One region of the Aneurinibacillus sp. XH2 genome, then DNA from elsewhere that is predicted to be linked to it. Evidence: riboswitches for the same ligand, from Rfam matches in the RefSeq annotation. Region 1 holds a riboswitch; each other region holds the start of a gene.

What was found. Region 1 has a riboswitch for cyclic di-AMP ahead of ACH33_RS04935 (LysM peptidoglycan-binding domain-containing protein). Riboswitches for the same ligand answer to the same signal wherever they lie in the genome.
Region 2: linked by a shared signal. The riboswitch ahead of ACH33_RS05685 (C40 family peptidase) and the one ahead of ACH33_RS04935 (LysM peptidoglycan-binding domain-containing protein) in region 1 are both predicted to bind cyclic di-AMP.
Region 3: linked by a shared signal. The riboswitch ahead of ACH33_RS03300 (C40 family peptidase) and the one ahead of ACH33_RS04935 (LysM peptidoglycan-binding domain-containing protein) in region 1 are both predicted to bind cyclic di-AMP.

The regions. Positions count from the first base shown of each region.
Region 1 is NZ_CP014140.1:1,012,433-1,022,534, reverse strand. It holds gene ACH33_RS04960 (hypothetical protein) at 1-1,515, shown strand, start outside; gene ACH33_RS04955 (fatty acid--CoA ligase) at 1,592-3,157, opposite strand; gene ACH33_RS04950 (cytochrome d ubiquinol oxidase subunit II) at 3,476-4,507, opposite strand; gene ACH33_RS04945 (cytochrome ubiquinol oxidase subunit I) at 4,538-5,875, opposite strand; gene ACH33_RS04940 (polysaccharide deacetylase family protein) at 6,027-6,740, shown strand; cyclic di-AMP (ydaO/yuaA leader) riboswitch at 6,800-6,949, shown strand; gene ACH33_RS04935 (LysM peptidoglycan-binding domain-containing protein) at 6,958-7,749, shown strand; partial or broken gene ACH33_RS04930 (sigma-70 family RNA polymerase sigma factor) at 7,809-8,102, opposite strand; partial or broken gene ACH33_RS20030 (DUF4351 domain-containing protein) at 8,302-8,397, shown strand; gene ACH33_RS04925 (AHH domain-containing protein) at 8,522-9,235, opposite strand; partial or broken gene ACH33_RS04920 (transposase) at 9,273-9,689, opposite strand; partial or broken gene ACH33_RS18570 (helix-turn-helix domain-containing protein) at 9,660-9,871, shown strand.
Region 2 is NZ_CP014140.1:1,164,170-1,174,271, reverse strand. It holds gene ACH33_RS05715 (hypothetical protein) at 1-331, opposite strand, end outside; gene ACH33_RS05710 (YjdF family protein) at 713-1,123, opposite strand; gene ACH33_RS05705 (MFS transporter) at 1,484-2,842, opposite strand; gene ACH33_RS05700 (LLM class flavin-dependent oxidoreductase) at 2,992-4,038, opposite strand; gene ACH33_RS05695 (DUF3870 domain-containing protein) at 4,277-4,612, opposite strand; gene ACH33_RS05690 (SHOCT domain-containing protein) at 4,845-5,468, shown strand; gene ACH33_RS05685 (C40 family peptidase) at 5,795-6,364, opposite strand; cyclic di-AMP (ydaO/yuaA leader) riboswitch at 6,385-6,511, opposite strand; gene ACH33_RS05680 (arylamine N-acetyltransferase family protein) at 6,844-7,596, shown strand; gene ACH33_RS05675 (anion permease) at 7,919-9,352, opposite strand; partial or broken gene ACH33_RS05670 (oligosaccharide flippase family protein) at 9,905-10,102, shown strand, end outside.
Region 3 is NZ_CP014140.1:675,634-685,735, forward strand. It holds gene ACH33_RS03285 (HD-GYP domain-containing protein) at 1-986, shown strand, start outside; gene ACH33_RS03290 (FAD-dependent thymidylate synthase) at 1,011-2,408, shown strand; gene ACH33_RS03295 (MFS transporter) at 2,686-3,879, opposite strand; cyclic di-AMP (ydaO/yuaA leader) riboswitch at 4,364-4,495, shown strand; gene ACH33_RS03300 (C40 family peptidase) at 4,503-4,967, shown strand; gene ACH33_RS03305 (S-layer homology domain-containing protein) at 5,248-5,868, shown strand; gene yunB (sporulation protein YunB) at 6,059-6,802, shown strand; gene ACH33_RS03315 (NupC/NupG family nucleoside CNT transporter) at 7,201-8,430, shown strand; gene ACH33_RS03320 (pyrimidine-nucleoside phosphorylase) at 8,456-9,760, shown strand; gene ACH33_RS03325 (phytoene desaturase family protein) at 9,987-10,102, shown strand, end outside.

The DNA of each region.
Region 1 (10,102 bases):
AGACAGATGAAAACGATGATTGCACGTTGGTTCGGTTTGTTATTGTCATTGTGTTTATTTATCGCACTTGCAACGCAAGTAAGTGCCAAAGAAGCGTCCATGGCTTTCTTTCCCATTGACCTTGACAAGGACGGGATTCCAGAGTTCCGTATTGAAGCCAGTGGGTGGGTTGCCGACGTGACGCCTTCGGTTACAACAGATACATACGAGCATGCGGTATATACGCATTATCAGTATAAAAAAGGCGGGCTCTCTTTTCGCTTAACGCTGGCCCGGATGGAGAATGGAAGCGTGCTTTATTTTGTGCAACATACCGCTTCTGACAGAGCAGTCTCCATTCCGTTGCGCATTCTTGCTTTCGATCCTACGGTTGTCAAAACGGCGCAATTGTCAGCAGTTCCAACCAAAACATGGAAACAAAGCAGCTACATTCCGCCTGTCTTTTCTTCGGCTCTTTATGTAGACGGAGAACGCCTGTTTTATCGGATTGGTCAGGCGGAAGCCTATGCGCCCCTCGGTTATACGGTATACAAACAGATAAGGGAAAAGGAGCAGCCAATAAAACACGCGCAAGCCGCGAACGGTCATACGTTTTCCCTTGTTTTGAACGCGGATGCAAAAACGGAGGCTGTTACATGGGGAATGCTGGGAAATCAGCCGCTTATTCGCTGGGACAACGAGCAGGCGGCAGCCAAAGCGGCGTTATTAGAATTGGATAAAGATAAAAAATTAAGAGAAGATGGAGCCTATTATCCGAATGAGTCCACTTACCGTCCGTACGCACCGGGCTCATTCTACCGAAATCCGGCCAATGGAGACGGCTTACACGCCCTTTCCTTCCTTTCCACGGAAGAAAACGGCGCATTTTTCGTCAATCTCGCCACCCATCTCGCTTACGCGGCAGTAAAAAACCAAAACAAAGAAGGATATTGGGAAACACAGCCGAGATCGGAATGGCTTAATAAGGAATATAAAATCGGCTATAAGTATATGGACAACCGGCGGAACGCAGACAACGCCACCTTCCTGCTCCGCTTCACGCAAGCCATGCCAGATGCCGCCGTTCAGCATGCGTTGCGCAAGTGGAACGCATATCTTACACGTTACATCGCTATGCATGGTATGAAGATCGGCAAATACGGTGTGTTTGTACCCGATTATGTAGGAAGCGCGGAAACGAAGCGAACCCATACTTCCCTTAATCATTTGGTCGCGATTATGAATTATCTATACGAAGCTTACTTGCGTGACCAGGATGAAGAAAAAAGGGAACTCGGTAATAAGCTGTTGGCTGGCATTAAAGCTACACAAGAACTCTGGGTTATGCCTAACCATAATCTGTATTATGCGCTCTATCCGAATTTCACGCCGCACCCGTATCCGGACTATCTTGATTTGACCCGCAACGATTTGTTGCTCTCGCAATACTTTCTCACCCGGATTCAAGGTGAACCAGACCCGGTGCTCCAATATTTAATTGACAATAAAAATAAATGGCTAGATAGTCAACAATAAGAAAAATCCCCCCGTTCTATTATCTCGAATAGAACGGGGGTTTACTTAGTTTTTTCACCCGCTTTATACTTGCGCTTTACTGTACTTCTTTTAGCTGTTTTTCCAGCACGAATTTTTGGATTTTGCCGCTCGGTGTTTTAGGCAGACGCTCCACAAAGTAATACTCGCGCGGTCGCTTATATTTCGCCAGTTGGCCGCCGCTAAGAAGAAAAGCATCCAGTTCTTTGCTATCCACCGCACTTCCCTGTTTGGTTACAACATAAGCAACAACAATCTGTCCCCATGTTGGATCTGGCTTGCCTACCACCGCCACCTCCAGCACCTCTGGATGTTCTATCAGCCTGTCTTCCACCTCACGCGGAAAAATATTTTCCGCTCCGGAAACAATCATATGGTCAATACGATCACGAATCCAAATATATCCATCTTCATCATACGAAGCCATATCCCCAGTATGGTACCAGCCGTATGCCAGCGCTTTCTCCGTCGCTTCTGGCCGCTTGTAATATTCAAGCATCATACACGGACCTCTTACGATAATTTCTCCAATTTCTCCCACGCCGCATATGTCGTCGGGGTGTGAAGGACTGCCGTCTTCCCGCGTGCGTACAATTCTCACTTCGTGCGTCATCACCGCTTTGCCCGCCGATCCGGCCCTGGCCAACTGTTCATCCGGGTACAGTACGGTTACCACCGGCCCCATCTCCGTCAAACCATACATCTGCACCAAATCTGCACCCACCTTCTCCTGAAATTGTCTAATAAGTACAGGTGCCATCGAAGCGCCGCCATAGCCAAGCAAACGCAAAGAGGATAAATCATATCTTTCAAACGAAGGATCGTTCAACAGCATATTCACCATCGTCGGCGCTGCGAACAAATGGGTAACTTTTTCTTTTTCGATCGTCGCCAGCACTTCTTCAGCCTGAAAGGAATGAAGCAGAACATTTGTGGCTCCCACCTGCATGCGCGGAAAAAACGATGTATGCAATTCAGCCGTATGGTTGAGTGGAGCCACGCACAGGCCAATATCATTTTTGTTAAGTCCCATGCATTGCATCATCAGCAAATTATGGTGTACCATATCGCGATGCCGGTGAAGCACGCCTTTCGGCCGCCCGGTTGTCCCGCTTGTATACATCATGATATATAAATCATTTTCATGAACTTCAACGAACGGCGCACGATCCTCACTTTCCTCCAACAATTCATAAAACGAACAGGCATAGTCCGGAACTTGCTCATCAACAAAAATATAATATTCAACCTTAACGCCAAGCTCTTTTGTTTTGTGAACCGTCTCTTTCAGCTGCTCCTCATATAGCAAAACTTTACTGTTGGCATCGTTTAAAATATACTGCAACTCGTAGGCGGTTAGGCGATAATTAATCGGATTAAAAACCGCACCGATTTTTGCAGCTGCGAATAACGCAACCACAAACTCGCTCGTGTTGTACAAAAATACGGAAACAATATCTCCTTTTCTTACACCGAGCCCAATAAGGGCATTTGCAAAGCGATTTACCTGCTCATCCAACTGCTTATACGTCCATACTTGATTTTTACGCCGGTATATCAAACCGATCTTCTCCGGATAATTCCGGGCTGTCCATTCTACTAACTCGCCAACGGTCGTACTCATCCTATCCCCCCAAAAGCATTAAAATCATTCCTCTCCTTCTTCTATTGCAAAAATAAAACCAATTTTCTGACTTATTAATGCTAAAGTGTTGTATCATTAGCAGTGTGTATTGTTTTCAATAGAAACAATACATTTCTAAAAGAAATAATTCATATCAAAAAGAAACAATATTCCTCTATGCACTTGACTTCATTCAGATATCGGCGTTCTCATAGTGAAAGAAGGGGAAAGGGAGAAGAAAAAACAAAACGTGCTTCTTACTTCCAACTTTCCTGCCTTCTAACCATAGCTGAAACGCTGAAATAACAAATAAAATGTTTATGGCTGCTTTACGTAACGTTTGTCTTTCATAAACATTCGCCAGAAATATAAAAATCCCGGGGTTAGAATCGCAAAGCAGACAATGTAGGAAACAAACAGCGCCCGGAACGTATCTGGATGAGTAAAAGCGGACTCAATGGTAACGTGCGGATACACGATATAGGGCAAATGAGCTTTTCCATAAGCATAGCTGGCAAGCAAGTATTGTACCACGATGCCAAGTACCGCCACACGGGGCTGACCGGGCAATGAAGCGCGCTTTCCTCCCGGCCACCACAACGCCGTATAGCCGATAAAGAACGCTACAGCCGATGCAATAAGCAGCCAGAAATGATGTAGCAAATTTTCATACAGCCATAAAGCCTCACTTTTCATGGATGTAACGAGTGCCAGCGCAGTAAAAAAAGAAAGCGGGCCATTCAAAATGGCGTCGCGGCGATATAAGCGGTATGCTTCCATTTCACCCGCGACCCTAGAGTAATCGGATAGCAACAACGAAGACAAAAAGAATGTACTGCTGATGGCAAAAGCCATGTACGAAATCCCGCTTGCGCTTGTCAACAATTTCCCAAGCAACAATTCCTCATGCCCATTTATTACTTGAATAAATCCTCCCTGCGTAACGGGCAGAACAAGAATGAGCAATGCGGGAATAAACAGACCGCTAATGCCAGATATAATCGCAAGCTGCCTTTCATACCCTTCCATCGAATGTGAATATACAAGAAATGCGCTGCGGATAGCCAAAAGCAGCAGAATTAAGCTGCCAGGAATCAGCAGTACCGTGCCCAGCGTAAATGTGGCACCGGGAAAAAAACTCATCAGCCCGACCACAATAAGTACAACAAACACATTCGTCACTTCCCACGAAGGGGATAAGTACCGGTTAGCGATATTGGTTGCCCTGTTCTGCCTCCGGTTCATGTATATCATAGACCAAAAACCGGTGCCAAAATCAATAGATGCAGCAACTGAATACACGAACACAAACATCCATAACATAGCAATTGCGATCAATTCATTACTCATATTCCTCCATCCCTTCCTTATTCCTGTACCTCATGAACCGAGAGACACTTTCTCCAAATCTTTAACAAGCGGATGGCGTTTGAAATAGTGGCGCAGCACAAACACGGTCGCCAAACCGAGCAGTATATAAATCCCAACAAACAGAACAAATAAAAACCCGATATTGCCTGCCTGAGTAACGGAATCAGCAGTCAAAAGCGTCCGGTACAACACCCATGGCTGACGCCCGGTGCAGGCAAAAATCCAGCCACACTCAATTCCGATCATTGCCAACGGTCCCGTTACAATAAACAACCACATCAACCAGCGCGGAAACGTTTCCCGCCTCAGTAAATGACGCCAAACAAATCCAATGATAGATAGCGCAAGAAGCAGGCCACCGATGCCGACCATCGCGTTGAACAATATATGCACATAAAGTGGCGGCCAGTATTCGCGTGGAAAATCGTTTAATCCGGCTACTACCTCGTCAAACCGGTTGCCCGCAAGAAAACTGAGCAGCCCCGGAATCTCGATCGCATACTTGACACTTCTAGTGGCTTCATCCGTATAACCACCGATCGCCAACGGAGCATACGGCTGCGTTTCAAAAAGTCCTTCAGCGGCCGCAAGTTTCTCCGGCTGGTATTTGTGTAGCATTTGCGCCGAATCATGACCGTTCAGCGCCGTGCCAAGAGAAAACAAACCGCCAACGGTAAGAGCCATCATTAACGCTTTGCGGTGAAATAAAAATTCCTTACTTCCCCTGTTACTCTTCAACAATTTAAACGCTGCAATGGAAGCAATCGTAAATGCGCCGGTCATGTAAGCAGACAAAGTAACATGTCCCGCCGATACAAAAAAACTCGGGTTAAAAAATCCAACCCACGGATCCACATCAATCACTTCGCCGTTTTCCATCCTAAAACCGGCGGGCGTTCCCTGAAATGCATGCACATTTGTAATCAGGATCGCGGATGCTGCCGCACCAATCACTACGAATATCATGCTTAGAATGCGCATAGACGCGGACAACCGATCGGCCGCATACACATAAATGGACATGAACAACGCTTCCAACAAAAAAGCGAAAATCTCAATCTGAAACGGAAGAGCAACAACCTTCCCAACGACTTCCATAAAACCAGGCCACAGCAAGGAAAGCTGAACACCCGCAATGGTGCCGGAAGGAATAGCCACCCCGAGAAGCACCGCAAATCCTTTCGTCCAGCGTTGTGCCATAATGCCATAGTCTTTGTCTTTTTTCCACTGGCGCAAAACTTCTGCTGTTAAAATCATCAGCGGAAGCCCCACGCCAAGCGTAGCAAAAATAATATGAAATCCCATTGTCGTCCCAAACAACGCCCGGGCTAGTTGCAAATCATCCACCGTTTTCTGCTCCTCTCATCTGGAATGCTTTCCACTTTAGTATTGTTTTCCTACACGATAAATATTCTGCATGCATTCCCACCCTTTGTAAGCATACCTATCCAAAAACGCGCAAACATTATACATACCATTACATAAAACGGTGAGAGACATGAAAATTGTGAAGCTTTTCGTTAGCTTAATCGCCACATTGTTATGCTGCTGGGCCACTGTGTTTCCAGCAGCGCCAGCAATCTCGAAATCGACTGCTTCCCCTATTTACCATGTTGACACGAAGCGGAAACTCATTGCCCTTACGTTCGACGATGGCCCCCATCCTGTCTATACGGCTAAGTTGCTAAACATTCTTGACAAATATCATGCCAAAGCGACGTTTTTTGTCGTGGGCCAGCGCGCGAAATGGTATCCGCGTGTGATCAGGGACATTAATCGCAGAGGTCATGAAATCGGCAACCATACGTTTACCCACCCGCGTATGAAGAACATAACTACGGCCCGTTTACGTGATGAAATCCGCAAAACCGATCAAGTCATTTACTCGCTAATCGGGAAACACCCGCGCTTCTTTCGTCCACCCGGAGGAGAAGTAACATATACTGTGCTTCTCAGTTCGACAAAACAAAAACATCCGGTCGTCATCTGGTCATACCACCAAGATACGCGCGATTGGGCACATCCGGGGATCGACTACATAGTTAACAAAGTAACAAGTGGAGCCAAACCGGGAGATATTATTCTGTTTCACGACTCCGGTATCGACCAGACGCAAACATTGCTTGCAGTGGAGAAAATCCTTCCTATTCTTTCTAAAAAAGGGTATAAATTCGTAACACTTTCCCATCTTTTACAAGAAAAAGAAAGATAAAACTTTAAGTACTTATAATTACCAGCGATCCTCTTTTGATTTTTGTGTTATGATGTCGGGGTACAAAAAAGCCGAAACTTCTTTAAATAAAGAAGTGCAGGGGATACTCTTTTGGGGTGAATTGCTTATCAAGATACATGGATAAGCATAGGGTAAACTCCTGAACCCGAACCCGGCAACTAACCTTGTAGGCTATCAGGAGAGGAGAGTTTTTTGTATGAAAAAAAGTTTATTTACCGGTTTACTTACATTAACTGCATGCGTAAGCGCCACCAATATAGCCGCCGGTGCAGAGTACAAAGTAAAAAGAAATGATACGCTGTGGAACATTGAAAAGGCTCATCATCTACCTTTCACTTCGCTTCAGGCTGTCAACCCATCCGTTGATCCATTAAACTTGCAAATCGGTTCTACGATTCAATTACCGGACACCTATACAGCCATGGAAGGAGAAACTTTCTGGACCATCGCGAAGAAGCTAAACGTTCCTGTCCAAAAGCTGCAAGCCGCGAATCCAAACGTAGACCCGCAAAATATTCAAGGCGGCACCGTACTTGTGTTGCCAGAAAAGAAACAAGACGATAAAAAGGCACCAAAAAAGAAAGCGAACAAACCAGCGACCGCAATTGCAGCCAACAAAACTTCCGACAGTCCGTCGGTGAAAACGGCCTCTGGTAAAAAGTTTACCTATAAGCGCGTCATTTTTTCAAAAGCAACGGCTTATTCCGCTGCACCTGAAGAAAACGGCGGGTGGGAAGGTGTGGACTACTTCGGCAATAAGCTGAAGGTCGGTACCATCGCGGTCGATCCAGATGTGATTCCGCTTGGAAGCAAAGTGTACATTACAGGCTATTCCTTCCAGGGGCTTCCGAAAGGCGGTATGATCGCACACGCCACCGATATTGGCGGAGCTATTCAAAACAACCGCGTGGATATTTTCGTGCCAGGCTCACCAGAACATGTAAGTAAGTTTGGCGTTCAAAATATAAAAGTTTATGTTTTAAAATAAGAAACAAACCGCCGAAAAATTTTTTCCCATTTTTCGGCGGTTTGTTTTTATATGTTCGATTAATTTTTCACTGCATTCTCGTTTTTGCGGTAAAATTCATGAAACAACTTCAATAAAGCCCTCTTCTCAATCCGCGATACATATGAACGTGAAATGCCAAGCTCACGCGCGATCTCCCGCTGTGTCCGTTCCTCTTCGTTATCCAGCCCGAAGCGGCCAATAATAACTTCTTTTTCCCTATCATCGAGGATATGAATGTGCTGATAAATTTTGTTTTTTTCAATCTTTAGCTGTACCTTATCTTCGACTTCGTTCGCTTCTGTGCCAAGAATATCGATAAGGGATATTTCATTTAACCAAATATGTTGTATGTGTTGTGCGATCAGATCCATATTCGTGTGTGCATTCCCCGACAAAAAGTACTGGTTAACCCAACCTTTATCCGGTTCAGATGGATTCAATCTTTTTTCTCCACAATTATCCAAAAAATAAAATACGGAACCCCCTTTAAATACAACTTTATACGTTACAGACTTATCATTATCAATAAAAGTCGAACTGAAACAAAAAAACTGGCGTGACTATATTCAGCAGGACAATCCTATCGCGGCTGCACTGCTAAGCAAAATAAGGTACACTTCCAAAGAATGAGTAGAAGCCAAAAAAAGAATTTCTTCGCATGCTGGTGCAGACCCGGCTTGTATGACACTGTGATATGCTCCCCTTTAAGATGCAGAACTCCCAGTCAAAACGTTTAGTCCGGTATCCACCTCTAAACTACCTTTACTTCTTGAAAGTCGCACCCAATAATCCCATTCTTCTCTATTTCTTCCCTAAACTTTTCTGACACAAATACTGGTATCTCATCCCCTTTTAGTTTAATTATATGATTCCCAGCTACATTCTCTTTAGTCAACGCATATTTTTGTACCGAATATATTTTTTCTCCATCTAGTTCAAAAACACTATCCTTTGAATGTTCAAGACAAAGCGCGTCTACCACATTTATAATATTTGCCACAAAATAACCTTCCAGCGGCTCGTTCGTACACTTGTCTATGATTCTAACAGGGAAATACTGAATATTACCCTTTTCTAAACTGTCTAAAACCCTCTTCAATTTAGACGAAACGACAAACCACCCTAAATTATTCGCTAGGTAGTCTGTTTGCCGTTCCCCCTCGTTCGGGTCATAATAAAAAGTGATTCTTTCGTTCCAACTTTTGAAGAGTTTTCCCTCTTTAAGCTGGTATTGCTCTATCCCATAAGTTTCTTCACAATAACACATAATATCGTCATCCGGATGCCTACCTTGATGCGGAAGCAATTCTTTATTCCAAGCCTCATCCAAATCTAAGCCATACTTTTTCGTAATCGCTTCTATTTGCGGTGTATACTTCTTACTTTTATTAGTTGCATAATGATGTACTTGTTCAGGTTTAGCTTTTGGCGTCCCCTTAGGAAAGTCTAATAAACATGACTTTATAAAAAGAGTGGCAGTTCAGTAACTACCACTCATTATATCAACTTACTTTGCTGTTAGGTATGTCAGGCATGATATAAGCGGTTTTATTCTCCATCATGCCATAGATAATATTGACAAGTCTTCTCATAATGCAAATAAGCGCTTGTTGTTTGGTTTTACCTTCTGCTAGCTTTTTCTGATAATACTCGTAAAACACAGGATTTCGAGGAGTTTTACTACCTTTACAAATATGTATTTGTTGAACAGCCAAGTTATAAAAGATAGTGTATAATTCCCTGTTTCCTTTTTTGCTTTTCTGAATAGTTTCCTTGCCGCCCGAACCCATTCGGACAGGGGCTATTCCTGCGTATCTTGCAAGTTTATCGGAATTAGTGAAACGATGAATATCCCCGATTTCTGCAATGAAAGCGGATGCTGTCACCGTATCAATGCCTGGCATCGTTTCAAGCTGAAAGAAATCCTGAAAGAACGTGGCATTTCTCAACGTGAATTGGCCCGGCTCACAGGGCTGCGCCCAAGCACAGCACCATCAGCCATCTTTGTTCGGACAACGTAGACAGAGTTTATCTCTCCACATTGGAAAAAGTATGCAAAGTGCTAGACATCGACATCCAGGAGTTAATCGAGTTGGAGTAATCCTCTCGCTATAGTAATCGGTGGTAGTGAAGAAAAAGTTGCGAAAAAAATTTTTAAAACGTTGAGAAAACAAAGGTAAGGTTTTTGGAGATAAAAACGGTGGTAGCTGATGATTTTTCCATTGTTTATCGTTGATGAAAATCATAAAATAGGACATCTTTTCCAAATTCATTCTGTGCGTACAAGATAACTCAAAAAATTATCATTCAAGGAGTTCGGGAGTTATAGGTA
Region 2 (10,102 bases), 150 kb from region 1:
CAGCCGCCGATCCAATCGGTCCCGCTATAAGAAGGACAGGTAAAGAGGGGCCCAGTAAAGCTACCATCCCACCCGCCACCAGTCGAAATACCATCGAAATTTCTACATTTAAAAGATTGTGCATTCCCAATAAAAACATAATGACACTTGCCAACACACCGGCAATAATGTAGCGCTGAAATCCGAACACGGCGGCAATGGCAACCGCAATCGGAGCGGAAAGCTGAAACTCAGCCCCTGGAATGCCCAAAGGAATTTTAAACGCACCCGTAATGGCGATAATGCTCGTTAACAAAGCCAGCAACGTAATTTCTTTTGTTCTTTTTTTCATCTCTCCCTCCTATTTTGTAAACCTATTTATAAAATTAGTTAACATTTAAGATGTATTTAACCACATACGTATGCTAAACGTCAATCATGGTTCACAATATTGAAGCGAAAATACAATAAACTTTATCATTATACGTAATGTTTGAGCAGTCATAAGAAGGTGTTGCAGATTACCATCTATTCTTTTTACCTTAAAAAAGCAAACGCCACTTTATTTTTGGTGTTGTCTATCCTTATATAACGAGTCATTGTAGCGTTGTATAAATAAAAAAATAAGGCCCGCTAAAGGCTCTTTGGTATGTCCAAAGTTTCTGCTAGGCCATAAAATCCCTTGGATTTTTATTTTGTTAGCCTGATGGCGATAGGAAAATCCCCATCAACACTATCTTCCACGACGTTTTTCTTTTGCTTTTTTAAGTTTAACTTCCCTCTTATATTCTTTGATTTCTTTCCGTCTGTTTCGACTAAGGATTTGTTTCTCTTTTTTTCTTTTTTCGTACTCTAACTGGAGTGCCGCTTGAGCGTAAGTCGATATCCCTTTCGTTTTAATTTCCCGAGAAATTTGTCTTGCTAAACGTTTCGGGTTAATCTTTCTAACTTCATGGTTTTCGATAGCGACTTCTTCCGACAACCCATTAATAAAGTCCAATAATCTTCTGTTCACAAATTCAAATACTTCTTGGTCTCGTGGCTCTGGACCAAATACATACCTACCTGCTCTTAATTTTCCATCATGAATCTCTTCAACAATACCTACCCAAAACTGACCGTTAAAATAAACAGTAAACTTCATCTTAATTCCCCCTCTAAACTCATAGCTGGAACGATGGACATCCCGAGGGGGGAAGATTACTGACATTGATGATATGTAAATCCAAATCACCAATGCGCCTGGACTACCAACCAGACCGTGTTTTTACGTTCCATTGTTTATTATATTACATATCCTATATGTCTTCAACCATTTTGCCCGTTCGTTCATGAATGAGAAGCTCAACACAACTCCTGCCATCATTTCACCTCCAACCTTGGGTTGACCCAAAAAACGCATAAATTATCTTATAGAATAACAAAAGTTTTAATTTTTCTTAGCACTCGTCTGGTGAAAAAAGCCACCGATCAAAGAATGGATTTTAATTACGCTCATTTCATTTTATATAATCTCGTTATGATGACGGTTAGATATGAAGAATATTGCTATTGTAGCTATAATTCCGGCGACAACGAACGTATAAAAGCTAAATAATTCATTAAATCCCATGGATATAAACAGGCCAATCAATATCGGTCCGGATATGGCACCAATTCGACCGACACCAAGCCCCCATCCTAATCCTGTACCTCTTACAGTGGCAGGAAAGTATTTCGAAAGATAAGCATGCAATAATTGCGTATTTGCTATTGTACCAATCCCTGTTATACCAATACAACAATATACCAGTATTTCAGATTTAGTTATGGTAACAAACCACATTCCTAAAGCAGCCAGGAAATAAGAGAGACCTATAACCTTCTTTGACCCCCATTTGTCAGCTATTGCACCGCCTAAAATGACCCCTATCGCCGCAGTAAGATTGAGCGTAAGCAAGAATGATAGACTTGAACCAAGCGAGTGGCCTAATTGACGCATGATTTGCGGCAACCATGTATTTAATCCATAAATTAAGTAAAAGCTCATTACATAAGTAATCCAAAATAATATCGTAGTCCTTGCAAATTTTTTGGAAAACAAAGTTGATAACCCATACATAAGGCTCTTATAATTTTGCTTTTCAGAATCATTATTTGTATACTCTTCAGAGAAATCCATCTGGTAACGCTTACAAATATCTTCGGCTTCTTGGACACGACGATGTGAAAGCAAGAAACTTACTGATTCAGGCAAGTACCGGATAATAAACGGAACGGCCAAAATAGGTATAGCCCCTATCCAAAACAAAATTCTCCAACCGAATGCTGTAAGTAATACTAGTGACAATAATACAGCGATGACAGTTCCTATAGCATATCCTGAAAACATTATTGCATAATTTAAGGATCGACGATGCTTAGAAGAATATTCGATCGTTAACGCCGATGCTGTTGGGATAATTCCGCCGAGACCAATTCCTCCAATGAAACGAAAGACACCAAACATTTCTGCGGATGTTGCTATTGCTGATAAAGCCATAGTAATCGAGAACAGAGCGATACTCCATATAAATGTCCATTTTCGTCCAATTAAATCCGTAATTGTACCTACCGCTATAGCTCCAACTAACATTCCAATAAGGGCGTAGCTACCAATCGCCCCCGCTTGTGCAGGTGTAATCCCCCATTCTTTGCTTTCCAATAACTTAGGAAGAACAGCGCCGTAAATTCCTAAATCATAGCCTTCTGCCATAATTCCGAAGAAACAGATGGCCAAGACAAGATATGTTAATTTGGCTGGTACAGTATTGTTTCGTATATCTATTGCGTTTGCATTTTTCTTTAACTCGATTTGATTCGTGCCTATGAATTGTTCACTCATATCTCCCATCCTCCTCAGATCAGGTCTATAAATTTAAAACAGTCAATAATATCATTTTTGGTATGCAAATGATACTGCCGACTTTTTCAAGATATGAAGTGAGCATCAAACCAATTTGTGTTCCAGATGATACCCCTTTGCTTTTAAAATTAAGAAGTAACTATGTGACTATTTTCCGTTACAACACTTTTTCGTTTGATGGTATCATTTTTAAACGCAGGCATCACTTCTTTAGCCACTATTTCTATAGATTTCAACACTTCTTTATGTGGCAGCCCTCCAAAGTTCATGAGCATCATAATATGGTCACAGCCAGCTTCTTGATATTTCCTGAGTCTGTTTATGACATCTTCAGGGGTGCCAATGAGTAAATGTTCGCGTTTTTCAAGATCTTCAAATGTAGCGTTTCTTCCATACTGGCGGGTATCTAAATACAGATTTACATGTTTTTTAGACACTCGTTCCGCTTCTTCGCGTGTTTCGGCTACAAACGTGTGAACTGCTAAAGGAATATTTATTTCACTTTCGTCATGTCCGGCCTGATGATATGCTTCTTTATAGTTATCAATTATCTCTTTTAACTCTGATAAAGAGTTACTGGCGACATAAGGGACTCCCATAATGTTATATCCCATTTTAGCGACAAATTCTGCCCCCCTGCGGCTTAGTGTACCGATCCAAATCGGCACTTTTTTCTGTTTTGGCAGTACCTCTAATTTAATGTTAGAAAATTGATAATAGTCTCCTGAATGGGAAAATTTTTCCCCAGTCCAAGCTTTTTCAATAACAGCTAGAGCATCATTGAATCGAAGCGCCTTATCAGCGGGATCGACGTTGAATCCGGCAAATTCGTGAGGAAGATAGCCGCTCCCAAACCCCAAATTTATTCGACCATTGCTCAATACATCTAATAAAGCGTAATCTTCGGCTACTTGAATAGGATTTTTGAATGGCAAAGTAACTATAGAAATACCAAGGCGAATATTTTTTGTTCGCTGTGCCGCTACAGCGAGTAAAATTTGCGGAGTGGTTAAAATTCCGTATTCACTAAAATGATGTTCGGCAAACCATACTGAATTGTAACCCAATTGGTCTGCATATTCTGTTTGTTCTAAGACTTCATGAAAAAATTGTTCAGGGGTACGATTGAACATTTTTTTGTAGTTGTCAAATACTGTGAATAAACCAAATTCCATAATGATTCTCCTCTCGTTTTATTGTAAAAATAAAAGCCAGTAGCAACTAAAGTCCATAAGAAACCTATCGTTTCCAGAACCTTCGTTTCTACTGGCTACCAATTTGCTTTATTGAGACTGGGTTCATGCCCCGTCCTCGGCAAATCGCCCAGTTAACAACGTAAATATAAAGATTATACTTTAAATAAATTATATAAAAATTTTCTGTAAATTGCAATCCCTTACATCTTTGTTTTAATTAATTTTTTACATTTTCTTTATCTAATTCAATATATCGGTTATACCCTGAAAGAATGGCCTGTATGACGGCTTTTTTTGGCGGAACGATAAATCTGCGTTCGACTGTATTAATAATTTCATCGATGTCTCGTGTAATAGATTTTCCACGAAGTAGCGCCGAAATAAAGTCATTAGTAATATCTCGAATAAAAGTAAAAGTACAGTCTACGATAATATCTGTTTCTGTATCAATAACAAGAATACACCCGATTGATTTTTGCACTTCAAAAATTGGAGTCCCTTTAGGGAGCTGAGCAAATCCGGCCACTAAGACAAAACTGTCCCTTATTTCCATTTTGAATATTTACACCTCACCCTTACACAATAATTTTATCTATGCCCATCATCATAGTTGAAAAATATGTAATTCTTTTATCATGGCGATTCTACTATTAATATTATTTTACCATGGCACGCGAGAAATCCCCTTCCTCCAGAATTTATACTATATTTTGTTTATTAAGGATTTGATTTCCTTTATAATTACTATTAAAGTAACTTTTGATATTATGGGCGGTGAATACACAATGTTAGTACAAAAAAGCAAGTTTGTTATACGTACCTTTAAAATCACTGAAAATGGACTATTATATGGTTATAAACGCTTTTTCTTTAAGCATGACAAACTTATTAAATTCGAAGATATTCCTGAAAATCAGGTATCTTTCTCGGTATTCCCTAAAAAATCCTTTATTGCAGCTATCATTTTTACGTTAATAAGTGCCATGATGGCATGGGACTATTTGTTTGCAAGTTCTAACACTGATAAAGCAGAAGCGCTAGACTCTTTGACTTTTTATTCACCTATCTCATGTTTTTTTTGGATAATGTTTTGGTTTAATTATAATACTTATACTTCTTTATCTGATCATAAAACAGACATTGTCTTTTTTGAAAATATTCCTTCGTCAGAAAAAGTACATGATTTCATAAAAGAATTACAGCAAGCAAAAGAGAAATATATTAATCAAAAATACTACAACCATATTCACTATCATAATTTAGAACCTTCTTCTATTTCCGCAGAAATATTTAGGCTATCACAGCTTAAAGAACAAAATATAATCTCGGAAGAAGAATTTAATGAAATAAAGAAAGAGTTAATACAATCTAAGAAAAATGAAGAAAAGACAATTGGCTTTATGCGTTAATCCATCCATTGAAACCTAAGAATCTAAAGCCCCTCCACCTAAACGGGAGAGCACCGAAAAAGTACCCGACTTTTTTCCGTAAAGCGGAAGATGGGTGCTTTTTCTTGTATTTCCTAATAAGCAATTAAATCCCCTAGCTTTATGTCACTAAGGAAACATTTATGAGTTTAACCATTCGTTATAAATGAATCCGTATGTTAACAAAGTGAATAGTTAAAGTTAACAAAAATAAAGAATGCCACTGGAAATAATCCAGCAACACTCAGTTCACAGAAAATGCAATCGTTTTTCAGTGCTCTCTCTTTTAAAGAAAAGTGATTTATAAACTAAAAGTATCTGCGTACCTGTGCAAAGTGGCTTTGGCACCATGACGAACTTAGATCGGTGATTTGTACACCTCTACCTGGAGCAGGTGCATGAATCATCTGATTGTTTCCGATATATATTCCTTCGTGATAGCCGCTACGTGATCCCGAATGGAAAAAGACAATATCACCAGGCTGCATATCGGATTTGCTTACTTGGTAGCCTTGTTTCAGTTGTCCGATAGGACCAGTTGATATCGAGATGCCGAAATGCTTGTACACATATGAAGTAAATCCTGAACAATCGAATCCGGTTTGCGGGGATCTTCCTCCATGTACATACGGTATACCGATAAACTGTTTGGCATAATTAGCGATCTGAAGTCCTGTTGCTGACCCAGTAGTTAAATTAGCACTTTGCGTTGGCCTATTGTTTGTAAATGGATCTGTCTGTTGTTTGGTGCTCACCTGGTGAGGCCATGTATATGCTTCGCCTTGCTGTGATTCAACTTGCTGTGCTTGAGCTTGTTGAGGTACCAAGTTACTCATTCCGGTAAGCAAAACCCCAGTCATTCCTGCAATAGTAATCATGCGTTTTAACAAATTATTACACTCTCCCTTTCCCATGCCTCCGAGGTTAGCTGACGGGTTCGGTTGAAAGGTGCCCGATCGTATACACGATTTCACCCCATAAAATGATTCCCCCGTTCCAATTGATGGACTAGGCATTCATTGAATCCTTTCTTACCTTACCGTATAAAGACGAGCGGTACATTAGTAAAGGGATGGGTGTGTCCCCATGTATTTCCGACAATAATGAGTCCCGGTATATGCACATTAAGTTAATATATTAGACTTGCCCAAAAATAAAAAGAACCGAAGATCTTCCTAATTTTTGATAAAATCAAGCTCTGCTCCTGCTTTCGCTTCATATATGTAGTAAAATTTTTTATCAACACAAATCAATTTTCTTGAGGGAATAAAGTGTGTATCATATACTTATAGAGGTGATATTTTCTGGATGGCAGATACACAACGTGAAAAGTTGTTAAGCATAGGAGGAGATTTGATTGAACGTACGCGAGTACCTCAAACGTATTGGTGTTGATATTGAAGACATTCACGCCGATTACCAGTCGCTTCAATTCATTCAAATGCGTCACATGCTGTCCGTCCCGTTTGAAAACTTGGACATCATAAACTCCCGTCCTATTGAAATAAACCTTGAAGCAATTTACCAAAAAATTGTTGTAAGTAAACGAGGAGGATATTGTTATGAATTGAACGGACTGTTAGGTTGGCTTCTACAAAATGTGGGTTTCTCTGTGTCACTGGTTTCTGGCCGGGTTCATCACGGTGATGGTACATATGGCCCTGAGTTCGACCACATGGCTCTTTTAGTACACCTCGAAAAAGACTATATCGTCGATGTCGGGTTTGGTGATTCCGTGCGTAGCCCTCTTCAGCTTTCGGGAGACATTGTCACCGATGTCAGTGGTTCGTACCGTATCACGAGTGAGTCAAATTCCGAGACCTTATGTTTCCAGAAATTAGTGCAGAATGAATGGATTACAGAATTTAAATTCACGAAAAAACCTCGTAAACTTGACGAGTTTTATGAAATGAATCAGTACCAGCAAACTTCTTCGGAGTCTCATTTCACGAAAAAACTTATCTGTTCTCTTGCTACACCTAATGGTCGAATCACTATTTCGGGTGATTCACTAATCGAGACAATTAACTCCATAAAAACTAAACGGATGATTTTGTCTTCCGAAGAAAGAAACGAAATCTTGAAGCAGCGATTCGGAATAATATTATAACCTGATTCCATATGCAGTGGAAAATAATTCTTCCACTACTTCTCCCTTATCTCTCACCTGTTCTCAAAGTGTATCAACATCATCTACATAGAAATTAAAGCATCCAGGGGGAGGATAATTTTCATGCTCCATGATGGCAAACATGGCTCCACTTTCATTTAGTAGCCACCAAAAATAACCCGGCGCAAGGCCAGGTTATTTTTGGTGAAAATTATGTGGCACAAGTGTGTTGTAAATCATACAAACGGGTTGTTTCTGGAAGACCTGTAGCAACGAATCCCGCCACCCATTTAGATAGCGAGATTTTTCTTTAAGACTCTATCTACCATAAACCAAGTAGTTTCCACCAAAGGGAGCCAACTCCTAGCCAAATAATAATATTAATAATTGAGATGGCTAATCCTATAGCCCACCATTTTCCCTCTGATACATAACCAGGACCAAAGAGAATGGGGGCTGGACCAAAACCGTAATGAGTTATAGAACCAAACAGATTACTGAAAAACGCGAGCATTAATGCCGTAAACATTCCCGGTGCTCCTACAGTAAGAGATACCGCAAGAAATGCAGCATACATTGCACTTACATGTGCAGTTGCACTAGCAAATAAATAGTGACTATAAAAATAAGCCATACCTAATACTAACAAGGCTACCATTGGAGACATACCTGATACTAATCCCTGAATTTCCTTACTAAACCAAGAGATTAACCCAAGATTATTTAGTTGCCCTGCCATCATAACAAGTGCGGCAAACCATACAAGTGTATCCCATGCCATCTTCTCACCTTTAACATCTGTCCAGGTTAATACTTGAGTAAGAAGAAGTAAAGACACACCGACAAGCGCAGCTGTAGTAGCATCCACGCCAATCTTTTCACCAAAAATCCACAACCCTAAGACCGTTACAAATACAAAAACCATTCTCTTTTCTGCTTTGCTCATCGGCCCCATTTCTTTTAATTTTTCTATCGCAAATTTTGCCGCGTTTGGTGTTTCTTTAATTTCTGGCGGATAAATCTTGTAGATGAACCAAGGAATAATAAGTAAGCTAATGAGACCAGGGACAATAGCTGCGAGCATCCAACCACTCCAACTGATTTGTATGCCGGCTTCTTTAGCCATTGATACAATAAGTGGATTAGCTGCCATCGCCGTCATAAACATAGCGGATGTCACTACGTTGACCTGAAATGCAGTCTTTATCAAAAACGAGCCGATTTTCCGCTCTGTCCCGTCTTCAGGTTTTGAATGAAATGAATGAGCCAAAGCGGAAATAATCGGAAATACGATACCACCTGCACGAGCAGAGTTACTGGGCATGGCTGGAGAAAGTATAAGGTCAGTGAACGCCAGCGCATATGAAAGACCTAGTGTTTTCTTTCCGAATTTATTCACAAATATATAAGCAATACGAGAACCTAATCCCGTTTTTGTAACACCGCGAGAAATAATAATTGCACATACAATGATCCAAATGGTACCATTACCAAATCCTGATAGTGCAGTTTTAAGAGGTACTATATCTGTTATAACTGTCATAGTAATAGCAATGATAGAAAGACTTCCCATCGGCATCGGTTTAATAATAAAACCAACGATGGTTGCTACAAAAATAGCAAGTAAATGCCACGCATCAGGTTTTATCCCTTCCGGCGGTGTGATAAACCAGATAATTAAACCGATGGCGATAATTATGGCCAAAGGAATAAATTTAATTTCCCCTGATGTTTTGTCTGCAATGTTCTTTCCCACAATTTTTTCCTCCTATTTTACAAATCAACATTTTCTTGGTATATGTTCATCTTCATTCATGAACATATTTACAATTCATTATCTAACCCCTTTCATATTTTATTTATTCCTAAATTAATATAACGGCGGAATGGGATACTATATTAAGTTAAAACCATTCTATATATTGACAAATCATTGAACATATTGTAGCAAATGGATGGCAGAGCAATCATCTTTCATCCCACGATTGAAGCCGCGAGTTTTCATATGGAATTTTCTTCAAAAAAAACTCCACTGACCGTTTGGATGACTGCTGAAATAATGTGCACCTTCACTCACCCCTAAAAAATTCTTCTTTGACTAATTAACATAATTTCTAATCATTAAAGTTTCATTTCTTTTTTAAATCATTAAAATATTCTATAATCCCACTTTATATAAAAAAGCTAACCAATGCAGGCTAGCTTTTCCCATTTAATATCTGCATGAGGTAAATATCAATTAAAGCACCAGTTATGATTGCTAAAAAAGTTCGTCTAAGTAAAAACAAATGTTTGTCCATATCACTTCTTAGCCTGTCTTCATATGATAGTAGGAGCAGAAGGAGTAGGATTGTACCAGATCGCCTATTCTTATTATGGTTTTCTCCTCACCTTTATTTCTGGAGGCTTTCCGACCGCTCTTGCTTTTATGACGGCAAAGAATCAAAAACAGGGAAAAGTTCTTTTAAAAGCAACCACGTTTCTTTTAATGATTATCGGGGCAGCT
Region 3 (10,102 bases), 340 kb from region 1:
GCAGTATGATTCAAAGGTTAGAACAAAAAGGAATTTATGCATTATACATACACGATGAAGCAACTGCGGATGTTGAAAGGAACGAAGCGGTTTCGGCTGAAACGAGGCAAATAGCGGCGAAAATGATTTATCGCGGATTTAATGAGATTATTCATGCGGAACAGAAGTGGAAGGCGCGCCTGTCCCCCGGCACACTTGCCGCATTTCGTACCGCATTTGAAGCGATTCTTAGTGATTTGAAGCATAACCATAGGGCGATGGGACTTTTGAGTCATATGTACATACAGGATCATTATGTTTATGCCCATTCTTTAAATGTAACCATTTACGCTACTGCTGTTGGGTTAGAATTAGGTTATAATGATAAAGAATTACTCGAACTCGGTATGGGAGCAATGCTGCATGATATCGGAAAGCTAATGGTTCCGCGCGAAATTTTGTATAAACCGGGTAAGCTTACGGATCAGGAATTTTTTCAGGTGAAAAAACATGCGGAATATGGATTTGAATATTTGCGCCATCAGCAGGGAATTCCGCTATTGAGCGCGCATTGCGCGTACCAGCATCATGAGCGGATGGATGGAACAGGCTATCCGCGCGGGTTAAAAGGGGACAACATTCATAAATATGCCCGCTTGTTGGCCGTATGTGATGTGTTTGACGCTTTGACAGCCAACAGAGTCTACCGCAGTGCGATGCTTCCTCATAAGGCTATGGAGATAATTTACACAGGTTCTGGAACCCAGTTCGAGAAGAAGGTTGTTGAAGCATTCCACAAAACAGTAGCGATTTACCCAGTTGGGCTTGCAGTGACGCTGAGCAACGGAGCTACAGGCGTTGTGGTAGATTATAACCGGGATTTGCCGGGGCGTCCGGTTGTACGAATTCTTAAAAATCCGGATGGAAGCAGCGCGGAGCCATACTACGAGATTGATCTTGCTAGGGAATCAACGCTGATGATTGTGCAATGTGATACAATTTTGTAGCTATAGGATGAGGTGAAACAAAATATGAAGTTAGAGAACTATGTCACAAGTACGGAAGATAACGTATACGCGATTAAGAATGTGCCGACCGAAGTTGTCGGCACTGTTTTTGCGAAAGTAAGCCGCAGTCCGCGCAGCTTCCGTGATAATTTGTACGATTTAATTAAAGAAGATATGCTGCATTTGCCGGATGTTGACATGATTTCGATGTTTAAAGAATCGGCGGCACATGCTGGTGGTTTCATGAAGAAGTGGGGGGTTGATTACGGTCATTCCAGCATTAAAGAGCATGCTTTTGCCCAATTCTGCATTGAAGGTGTATCTCGCTGGTTTACAGAAATTCTAGAAACGGTGCAGGCGGCGAAATGGCTATCTTTTACGGAATTTAGCCTTCGCTACCAGAAGCCGCAGGACTTCGTTGTTCCGCGGGAATTGGATCAGCATCCAGAATTAAAGGAACACTATATCACCTTTGGCAAAGAATGCTTTCGGAAATATGAAGAGCTTGTTCCGCTTTTCTTTGCCTTGCTTAAAGCAAAACACCCTGGCATGAAAGACAGTGCTGTAGAAAAGCTTGCGTATGAAAATGCGCGCAATGTGCTGCCTCTGGCCACTAAATCAAACGTAGCTGTCACCGGCAATGCTCGTGCTATTTCCGACGCGATTGCGGAAATGCTATCACATGAAGGGTATAGCAGCGAAGTGGTGGAGATAGCGCAGAAAATTCGCAAGCATACGACCGAAGTGCTGCCTTCGCTTATCAGCCATACGGAAGCGACGCCGTATCTTTGCTCTTATATGGCAGAGTTTTATCAGCGTCGTGTGCAGGAACCGGAAACATTGCCGGTGTATAACGGCCCGTTTGTGGAAGTGACGAAAGACGCCGCAGCGCTTGCGTTTACACGCTCGGATGATATGGTGCTGGGCGATCTGGCAAAGATGAACCGATTCAGCGAACTTCCCGCCATCATGCGCGCATTTGGTAAGCGTGTGGCGGTGACATGCTCCGAAGGCTGTCATCACCAGATTATCCGGCATCGTGCGTTCGACTTTTCACTTCAACTTCCGGATACGCGTTACGGCTTGATTCTTCCACAAGAAGCAGTGGAAGCATCCGGCACGCCAGAAGCGGAGCGCATCATCAATACATTGCTGACTATGCGGGCAGAGTCGCACCGATTGTACAATGAATTGGTGGAGAACGGCTTAATTGGCATCGCGCCATATGTTGTCTTGAACGCTAACGCGCGCCGATTGCCGTTTTATGCAAACATGTACGGACTGGCCCATTTCGTGACGCTGCGTAAGGAAGAATACGCACAGGATGAAATTCGCAGCGTGGCCTTTCAACTTGAACGTATTTTCCATGATATGGAACATTCTTTGCCTGGATTTGAGATGGATCGGCATTTGAAGAAATAAAAAAGCGCTTAGGGCGTTGGGCTACATGTTTTGTCCGTTCGCTATTCACGAACTTTCCCTTCTTTCTGTTGCTTAATTGCTTAAAAAGTAAACTCGATCGCAAAGCTGTTCTCTAAGCGGAGCACACAAAACATCTTGGTCGCTTAAGACACAAGATAGTTGTGTGCTCTTTTCCACTTTTTAACGGCTTTGTTGCAGTACAAAAGGAAAAATCGCGCAAAAAATCAATCAAGCCCGGGAAGAAGAGGTGAATGGATAAGTTGCTTAACATGAGAACCTAGGCGCTTTTTTTTGCACTCTTAGCCAGATAAAGCGAATATGTTATAAGATACAGTCCCATGAATACAATCGAAATACGATACATGACCGCGTAGCTGGTTGCCGTTGCTATGGTGCCGAGCAGCATAGCACCCGCGCCGATTCCCAGATCAAATCCGGAGAAGAACGTGCCGTTGGCGGCGCCACGCCGGTTGGGTGCCACCCTGTTAATCGTCCACGCCTGTAAGGTCGGCTGAATAGCGCCAAACCCGATGCCGTAGAATACAGAAGCAAGAATAAGTGACAACAAATTATTGGAATAAGATAAAAACAGCAATCCTACAGCTGTGAAGAATGCCCCTGGCAGCAGGATCCATACGTGTCCACGCCGATCAAACAGTTTGCCCGCCACAGGACGGACGATCATAACCATGAGAGCGTGAGTCAGAAAGAACCATCCTACGTTTGTAATTCCTGCTTCTTTGCCGAACAGCGTAATAAAGGTAACAATCCCGCCATATGTAAGCCCGAGCATTATTGCAAGAAATGAAGGAAATAGCGCCTTTACCTCTAACCATTCATCGAGTCGGTTACGATGTTTTGGCTCCGGAGAAGGAACGAAAACAGAAACATCTGGATAGCGAATGATCTGGGAAAGCAGAAAGCTTATCACAGCAAGCAATGTAGAAACAAAAAACAGCATTCCGAAGCCGGTTTTTTCTACAAGCCAGATGCCAAACAGCGGTGCAAGCGCCATCGCCAGCGTAGAAGAAAGGCCATAGTATCCCATGCCTTCTCCACGTCGTTGCGCCGGAATAATGTCAGAGACGACCGTTCCAAAGGAGGTGGTAGCAATTCCCCATCCGATGCCATGAATGACTCGCAGACTTAAAATAAGAAATACGGTTGTTGTCCAGTAGTAACCTGCCACCGAAAGAATGAAAATAAGCAGACCGATAGCCATTACTTTTCTCCTGCCGAGCGTGTCAAGTGCTTTTCCGGCGAACGGGCGAGCAAGCAGAGCGAATACGGTAAAAATCCCGATAACAAGCCCAATAGAGAATTCGTTGCCACCGCTTTGCTCCACATATACAGGAAGCGTTGGGATTAACATTTGAAAGCTGGTAAACAGAAATAGGTTCGATACGGTTGTCAATATAAAATCCCGGGTCCAAAGGGCGGGAGAAACGTCAGTTCGCGAGGGAGCTTTCATATGCTCATCTCCTTTTTGAGAATGCTTTACCGTAATTTTACGATAATCTCGATAGAATGTCCTTTCATTATATATATGGTTTTGTCAGAAAACGTGTCTTCTAACCAAGAGGAAGCAGGGGTTTTTGTTTGCGTAAAGTGAATCGAAAGAGCAGGAGCGAGAGGGAAAGGGAGGGGAAAACATGAAGAGAAAGCCTTCGCATTTTGCTATGCTAGAGACGGCGCAAACATGATAGGCATACCGGATAGACCGTGGCAGCGTGTTGCTTGCCCCGTTTCCTTTCATATCGAGTAAACATCAGCTTAATATACAGATATATTTCGATAGGTTGCAAAAAAATTCAACAAAATGTGTCTAAATTGTGAACTTTTTCTTCTAATTCTTCTCTTTTTCGATATAATTCGATAAACTGTAAACGTTGTTAGTGGAAAGAGATAGAAAGAAAAAGATTTCCTTAATTATAAGAGGTGGCCTATTATATAGAAAATTTTACTTGCCGAATCCACAGTAACGTGGAACGGGGGACAATTTATTTTTGGGGTGGATCCGTGCAAGCGGAAAGAGACCTTCTCCTCTTAACCCGTCAACTAACCTCGTAGGCATGAAGGGAGTAAAACTAGGCTATGAAAAAAAAGAAAATTATGATATTTGCGATTTCTGGGACAATCGCTCTTAGCGCTTTGTTTGCGCCTATAGGTACCCGTACAGCTTCCGCAGCCGAAAATTCTCTTGTGGAGATAGCAAAAAGTTTAATAGGAACGCCTTATAAGTGGGGGGGAACCACCAAAAGTGGTTTTGACTGTTCCGGATTTTTGAATTATCTCTTCAAAAGAGAAAAGATTTCTTTGCCGCGTACGGCAGCTGCTATGTATCAGAGAGGAACACCGGTTTCTCGTTCTCAGTTACGTACGGGTGATTTGGTATTTTTCAAGACGTCCCGTCGTGCTCCTGTAACACATGCGGGTATGTATATTGGAGACGGGAAATTTATTCATTCTTCCAGCGGCCGTGGTGTTGCTATTAATGATATTAATGATAAATATTACTGGGGAAAACGTTATGTAGGCGCGAAGCGCATCTTGAAATAAGCGGAGTATTTATTTACATACATCTTGCTATTAACTCCTAACTGCCATAAGGACGGTTGGGGGTTTTTTAATTTTTTACGGATGCCCCCCATAAACACGTTATTTAGCTCGAAGAAAATAATTAAGTGGGAACCATATATTTACTGGTTTGCTAACTTCCGAAGGCCATCAGGATACGTTAGATTGGATGGTGATAACATAAAAAATTACTGGTAGAAATAAAGCGGCGTAAGCAGGCTTTATTTATATGAAAATAGTAAGGGAAAGGTGGGTTTTCATCATGAAACGAAAATTTACCAAGCTAGCGTTGGCTATGGGTTTGTCACTAAGTGTGGTTTCTGTAGCTTCCGCGGCCAACTTCAAAGACTTCGACAACTTTTACTGGGCGAAACCCGCAGTGGATAAATTAGTAGCAGAAGGGATTGTGTCCGGTTATAAAGACGGAACGTTTAGACCAGGCAAACAAGTGTCCCGCGCAGAATTTGTAACAATGGCCAACAAGGCGTTTGGCAAGTTCAATGAAAATGCAATTGTTGATTTTAGCGATGTGCATAAGTATCAATGGTTCTATCAGCAAGTTGCTTCCGCTTATCAAGCAGGTTATGTCACCGGATATCAGGGCAAGTTTGCACCGAATAAGCCCATTACACGTTTTGAGGCGGCAGTTATGATGGCACGTCTGCTAGAACTGGATGTGACAAAAGTCGACACCGCGCAAAAGCTTGATGATTTTAATCAAATACCGGTGTGGGCGGTCGGCAGCGTCTCTGCTCTGGTAGACAAGAAAGTGATGAAAGGATATACGGATAACACCTTCCGTGGAGCTAAATATATTACACGCGCAGAAGCGGCTGTGTTGATTGAACAAGCGCGCGCATATCTCTATGGTAAACTAAAGTAATATTGGTATATTTTGTGGCGTTATACTTCTTCCGGCCTGAAAGCGGTGCTTTCAGGCTTTTTGTTTGCTCCCGCTTTCCACAAAGAAGCTATTCTGTTCGCTCCACTTTGGTAAAAGCGGTGCTGGATAGAATGTCTTTTAGTCCTAGACTGCCGGCTTTGGGCATATATTGCAGCAAGGGGGTGGAAACATGGGAAGGAAGAGATGGCGCGGAAGAAACGTTCGTTCCCCGATCCCTTCGAAATATATGTTTTTAATTTCCCTCCTGATTTTTTTGGGTCTTACTTTTCAAACATTCTACTATATAGAGAAAAATATAGAGCCGGCCATTCGTGAAATCGCCCGCATCCGGACGGAGCAACTAGCGACCAAAGTGATTCATGATGCTATCGGTCAAAAAATAATTAAAGATGTTAACTTTAAAGAACTTGTGCAGCTAAAGGAAGATAAAGAGGGAAAAATCCAGGCCGCCATTTTTAACCATAATGAATATACGCGTATTGCGTTGGACACGATGGAAAATGTGACCCATGCGTTGAAAAACTTAGAAGAGGTGCCGCAGACACTTCCGCTAGGTCAGGCGCTGAAGAGCAATTTGTTGGCACAACTAGGCCCCGACTTGCCACTTACGCTTGTACCATTCGGAAGCGTGCATGTCGAATTGGAACCGAGAATGAAAGAAGCAGGCATTAACATGGTATTGATTACAGTTGTTATTATTATCCAGACAAAGGTAAAAATTGTAATTCCTTTTGCAACGCAGCCGGCGATTGTAAAAATGGAAATCCCAGTTTCAAACGCGCTTATCGTCGGAAATGTGCCCCAATTTTACTATGACGGCAAAGGACGGCCGACAGGAAGCGAAATTCCGGGCGTACAACCACCCAGTATCGTGCCTCCTGTACAAACCAATAGCATAGAAATTCAGAAATAGTGGATGCATAGGTTTAGCCAAAATCATTTTTGGGAATAATATAATTATTAGCTTTAAAAATTTTTCTCTCTCTCTTTCTCCCCCTTATTTTTCCACTGCAAGAACGGCAGTGGATTTTTTTTTGTCTTTATGATTAGGAATAAAATGGGTAATTAAGATAATTCTATCGAACAAAGTATTGTGATATATTGTAAAATAGAAAAGAAGGATGTAAGCGATTTCACAGCTGGTTGTAAGAGTGGAAACAGAAGATGAATAAACAGACAGCATAAAAAGGAAGGATAAAGAGAAAGCGGCAAGGCTGGCATAGAAAACTAGGCAAAAGAAAGCATATGTAGTATGTTGAGAAGAATGAATGCTCATTCAATAAAATTACATAAATGAAGAGGTGGGATAGCGTGAACATGTTATGGGGACTCTTGGGGATTCTTGTTGTGCTCGGGATCGCATTCTTATTTTCTAATAACAAAAAGTCGATTAAACTGAGGCCCGTGCTGGGTGGTTTGGCGATTCAACTAGTATTTGCATTTATCGTCCTGAAATGGGAAACAGGGAAAAAGTGGCTGGAAAAATTAACGATGATCGTTACAGAAATTACGGGTTACGCAAATGAAGGAGTTAAATTCTTATTTGGCGGTTTATATACGCCCCAATCCGGAATTACTTTCGTATTTGCATTCCAGGTATTAACCGTTGTTATCTTTTTTTCCGCTCTGATTTCCGTGCTTTATTATCTCGGCATTATGCAATTGATTATTCGAATTATCGGAGGTGCGTTGTCGTGGCTGCTTGGAACGAGTAAAGCGGAATCAATGTCCGCTGCCGCAAACATTTTTGTCGGACAGACGGAGGCACCGCTTGTTGTTCGTCCCTACATCGCGACAATGACCAATTCGGAATTGTTTGCGGTGATGACCGGTGGACTGGCCTCGGTGGCGGGTTCTGTGCTTGTGGGCTACTCGCTGCTTGGCGTGCCATTGGAATATTTACTGGCAGCCAGCTTTATGGCGGCACCGGCCGGCCTTGTGATTGCAAAAATTTTCGTGCCGGAGACGAAAATACCGGAAACCGCTCCGGGAAGCAAATTGGAGTTCAAAATGGATGAGGACTCGGAATCGGTTAACGTTATTGACGCTGCTGCGCGCGGCGCAAGCGTCGGTTTGCACCTTGCGCTTAATATTGGAGCTATGCTGCTTGCTTTTATTGCGCTTATCGCTCTCATTAACGGGGGATTGGGCATTATCGGTGGCTGGTTTCATTACGAAGGATTATCTTTGCAGAAGATTCTCGGATTTATTTTTGCCCCTCTTGCATTTGCGGTCGGTGTGCCATGGTCTGAGGCGATCATGGCCGGAGGCTTTATTGGTGAGAAGCTTGTATTAAACGAGTTTGTAGCCTATACTGATTTCGCTCCGCAAATTAAGAATCTTACACCGAAAACGGTAGCGATTGTCAGTTTTGCGCTCTGCGGCTTTGCCAATCTGTCCTCCATGGCGATCCTTTTGGGCGGGCTCGGAAGCCTAGCGCCGAACCGGAGGCAGGATATTGCGCGTCTCGGGCTGCGGGCCGTGGCGGCCGGTATGCTCGCTTCACTGTTAAGTGCGGCAATGGCTGGTATGCTTGTGTAAAGAAAAGTAAAGGGAGGTCTGTCGTATGAGGATGGTTGATTTAATCGAAAAGAAGCGGGACGGAAAAGAATTAAGCAAAGCGGAAATTGATTTTATTATTCAAGGTTATACGAAAGGCGACATTCCTGATTACCAGATGTCTGCCCTAGCGATGGTGATTTTCTTCCGTGATATGACACAAGAGGAGCGAGCGCATTTAACAATGGCGATGGTGGAATCGGGCGATCAGATTGATTTGTCAGCGATCGAGGGGATCAAGGTGGATAAGCATAGCACCGGCGGCGTAGGGGATACAACGACGCTTGTTCTTGCCCCGCTGGTAGCTTCGCTTGGCGTGCCGGTGGCCAAAATGTCCGGGCGTGGTCTTGGTCATACTGGCGGCACCATTGATAAGCTGGAATCAGTTCCGGGATTTCATGTAGAAATTGATAATCAACAGTTTAATGAGCTTGTCAACAAAAATAAAGTCGCTGTTGTGGGACAGAGCGGCAACTTAACTCCTGCGGACAAAAAATTATACGCATTGCGTGATGTTACCGCGACGGTAAATTCGCTCTCGCTTATCGCAAGTTCTATTATGAGCAAAAAAATCGCGTCTGGCGCTGATGCTATCGTCCTTGATGTAAAGACGGGTAGCGGTGCGCTTATGAAAGAGCTAGAACAGGCGCGCGAACTTGCGCGGGCGATGGTGGATATCGGGAATCGTGTGGGTCGTCAGACGATGGCGATCATTTCGGATATGAGCCAGCCGTTAGGTTATGCGGTGGGCAATGCCCTGGAAGTAAAAGAGGCAATTGATACGTTGCGTGGCCATGGACCAAAAGATTTGGAAGAGCTTTGCCTGACGCTGGGCAGCTATATGGTATATCTTGGAGGAAAAGCGCAAAGCCCGGAAGAAGCGAGAGAGAGATTAAAAGAAGCGATTGCGAACGGTCAGGCACTTGAAAAGTTTAAAACATTTTTGTCTGCTCAAGGTGGAGATGCTTCAGTTATCGATGATCCATCCAGATTGCCGACAGCAAAATATGTATTCGAAGTGGCAGCGCCGGCAGAGGGTTATATCGCTTCCATTCAGGCGGACCGGATCGGCACAGCAGCAATGTTGCTCGGCGCAGGTCGTACAACCAAAGATTCAGCTATTGATTTGGCTGTTGGCGCGGTGCTGCGGAAAAAGGTTGGCGACACCGTACAGAAAGGTGAACCGCTTGTGGCGATTCACAGCAATCGCGAAGACATAGCCGACGTAAAGAGAATGATTGAGGATGCGTACAGAATTACACCAGATGCAGTTAGTGCTCCTCCGCTCATTTACGACGAAATCCGTGCATAAAAATATGGAAAAGTCCTGCGGAAAGACCGTAGGACTTCTTTGTGGGCCCACCGGGTTTTGGGGTGTTTACATTTCCAGCTTTTTATTTCATCGAAAGCATATTTGATAATATAAAGGCTATTGTCTAATTAATCTGAAGAAGGTAAAATGACGTACTTGGGTGGTAATATAAAAACAACACCAATCTAGGGTAAAATCAACTCATACAGTGGGAGATGTTAACAACATGGAAGCACATGAAACAACCTACTATGATGCTGTTATTGTAGGCGGTGGATTGGCCGGCTTATCGGCCGCAGCTTATTTGTCCAAGAAGGGAAAGAAAGTTGTTGTATTAGAACG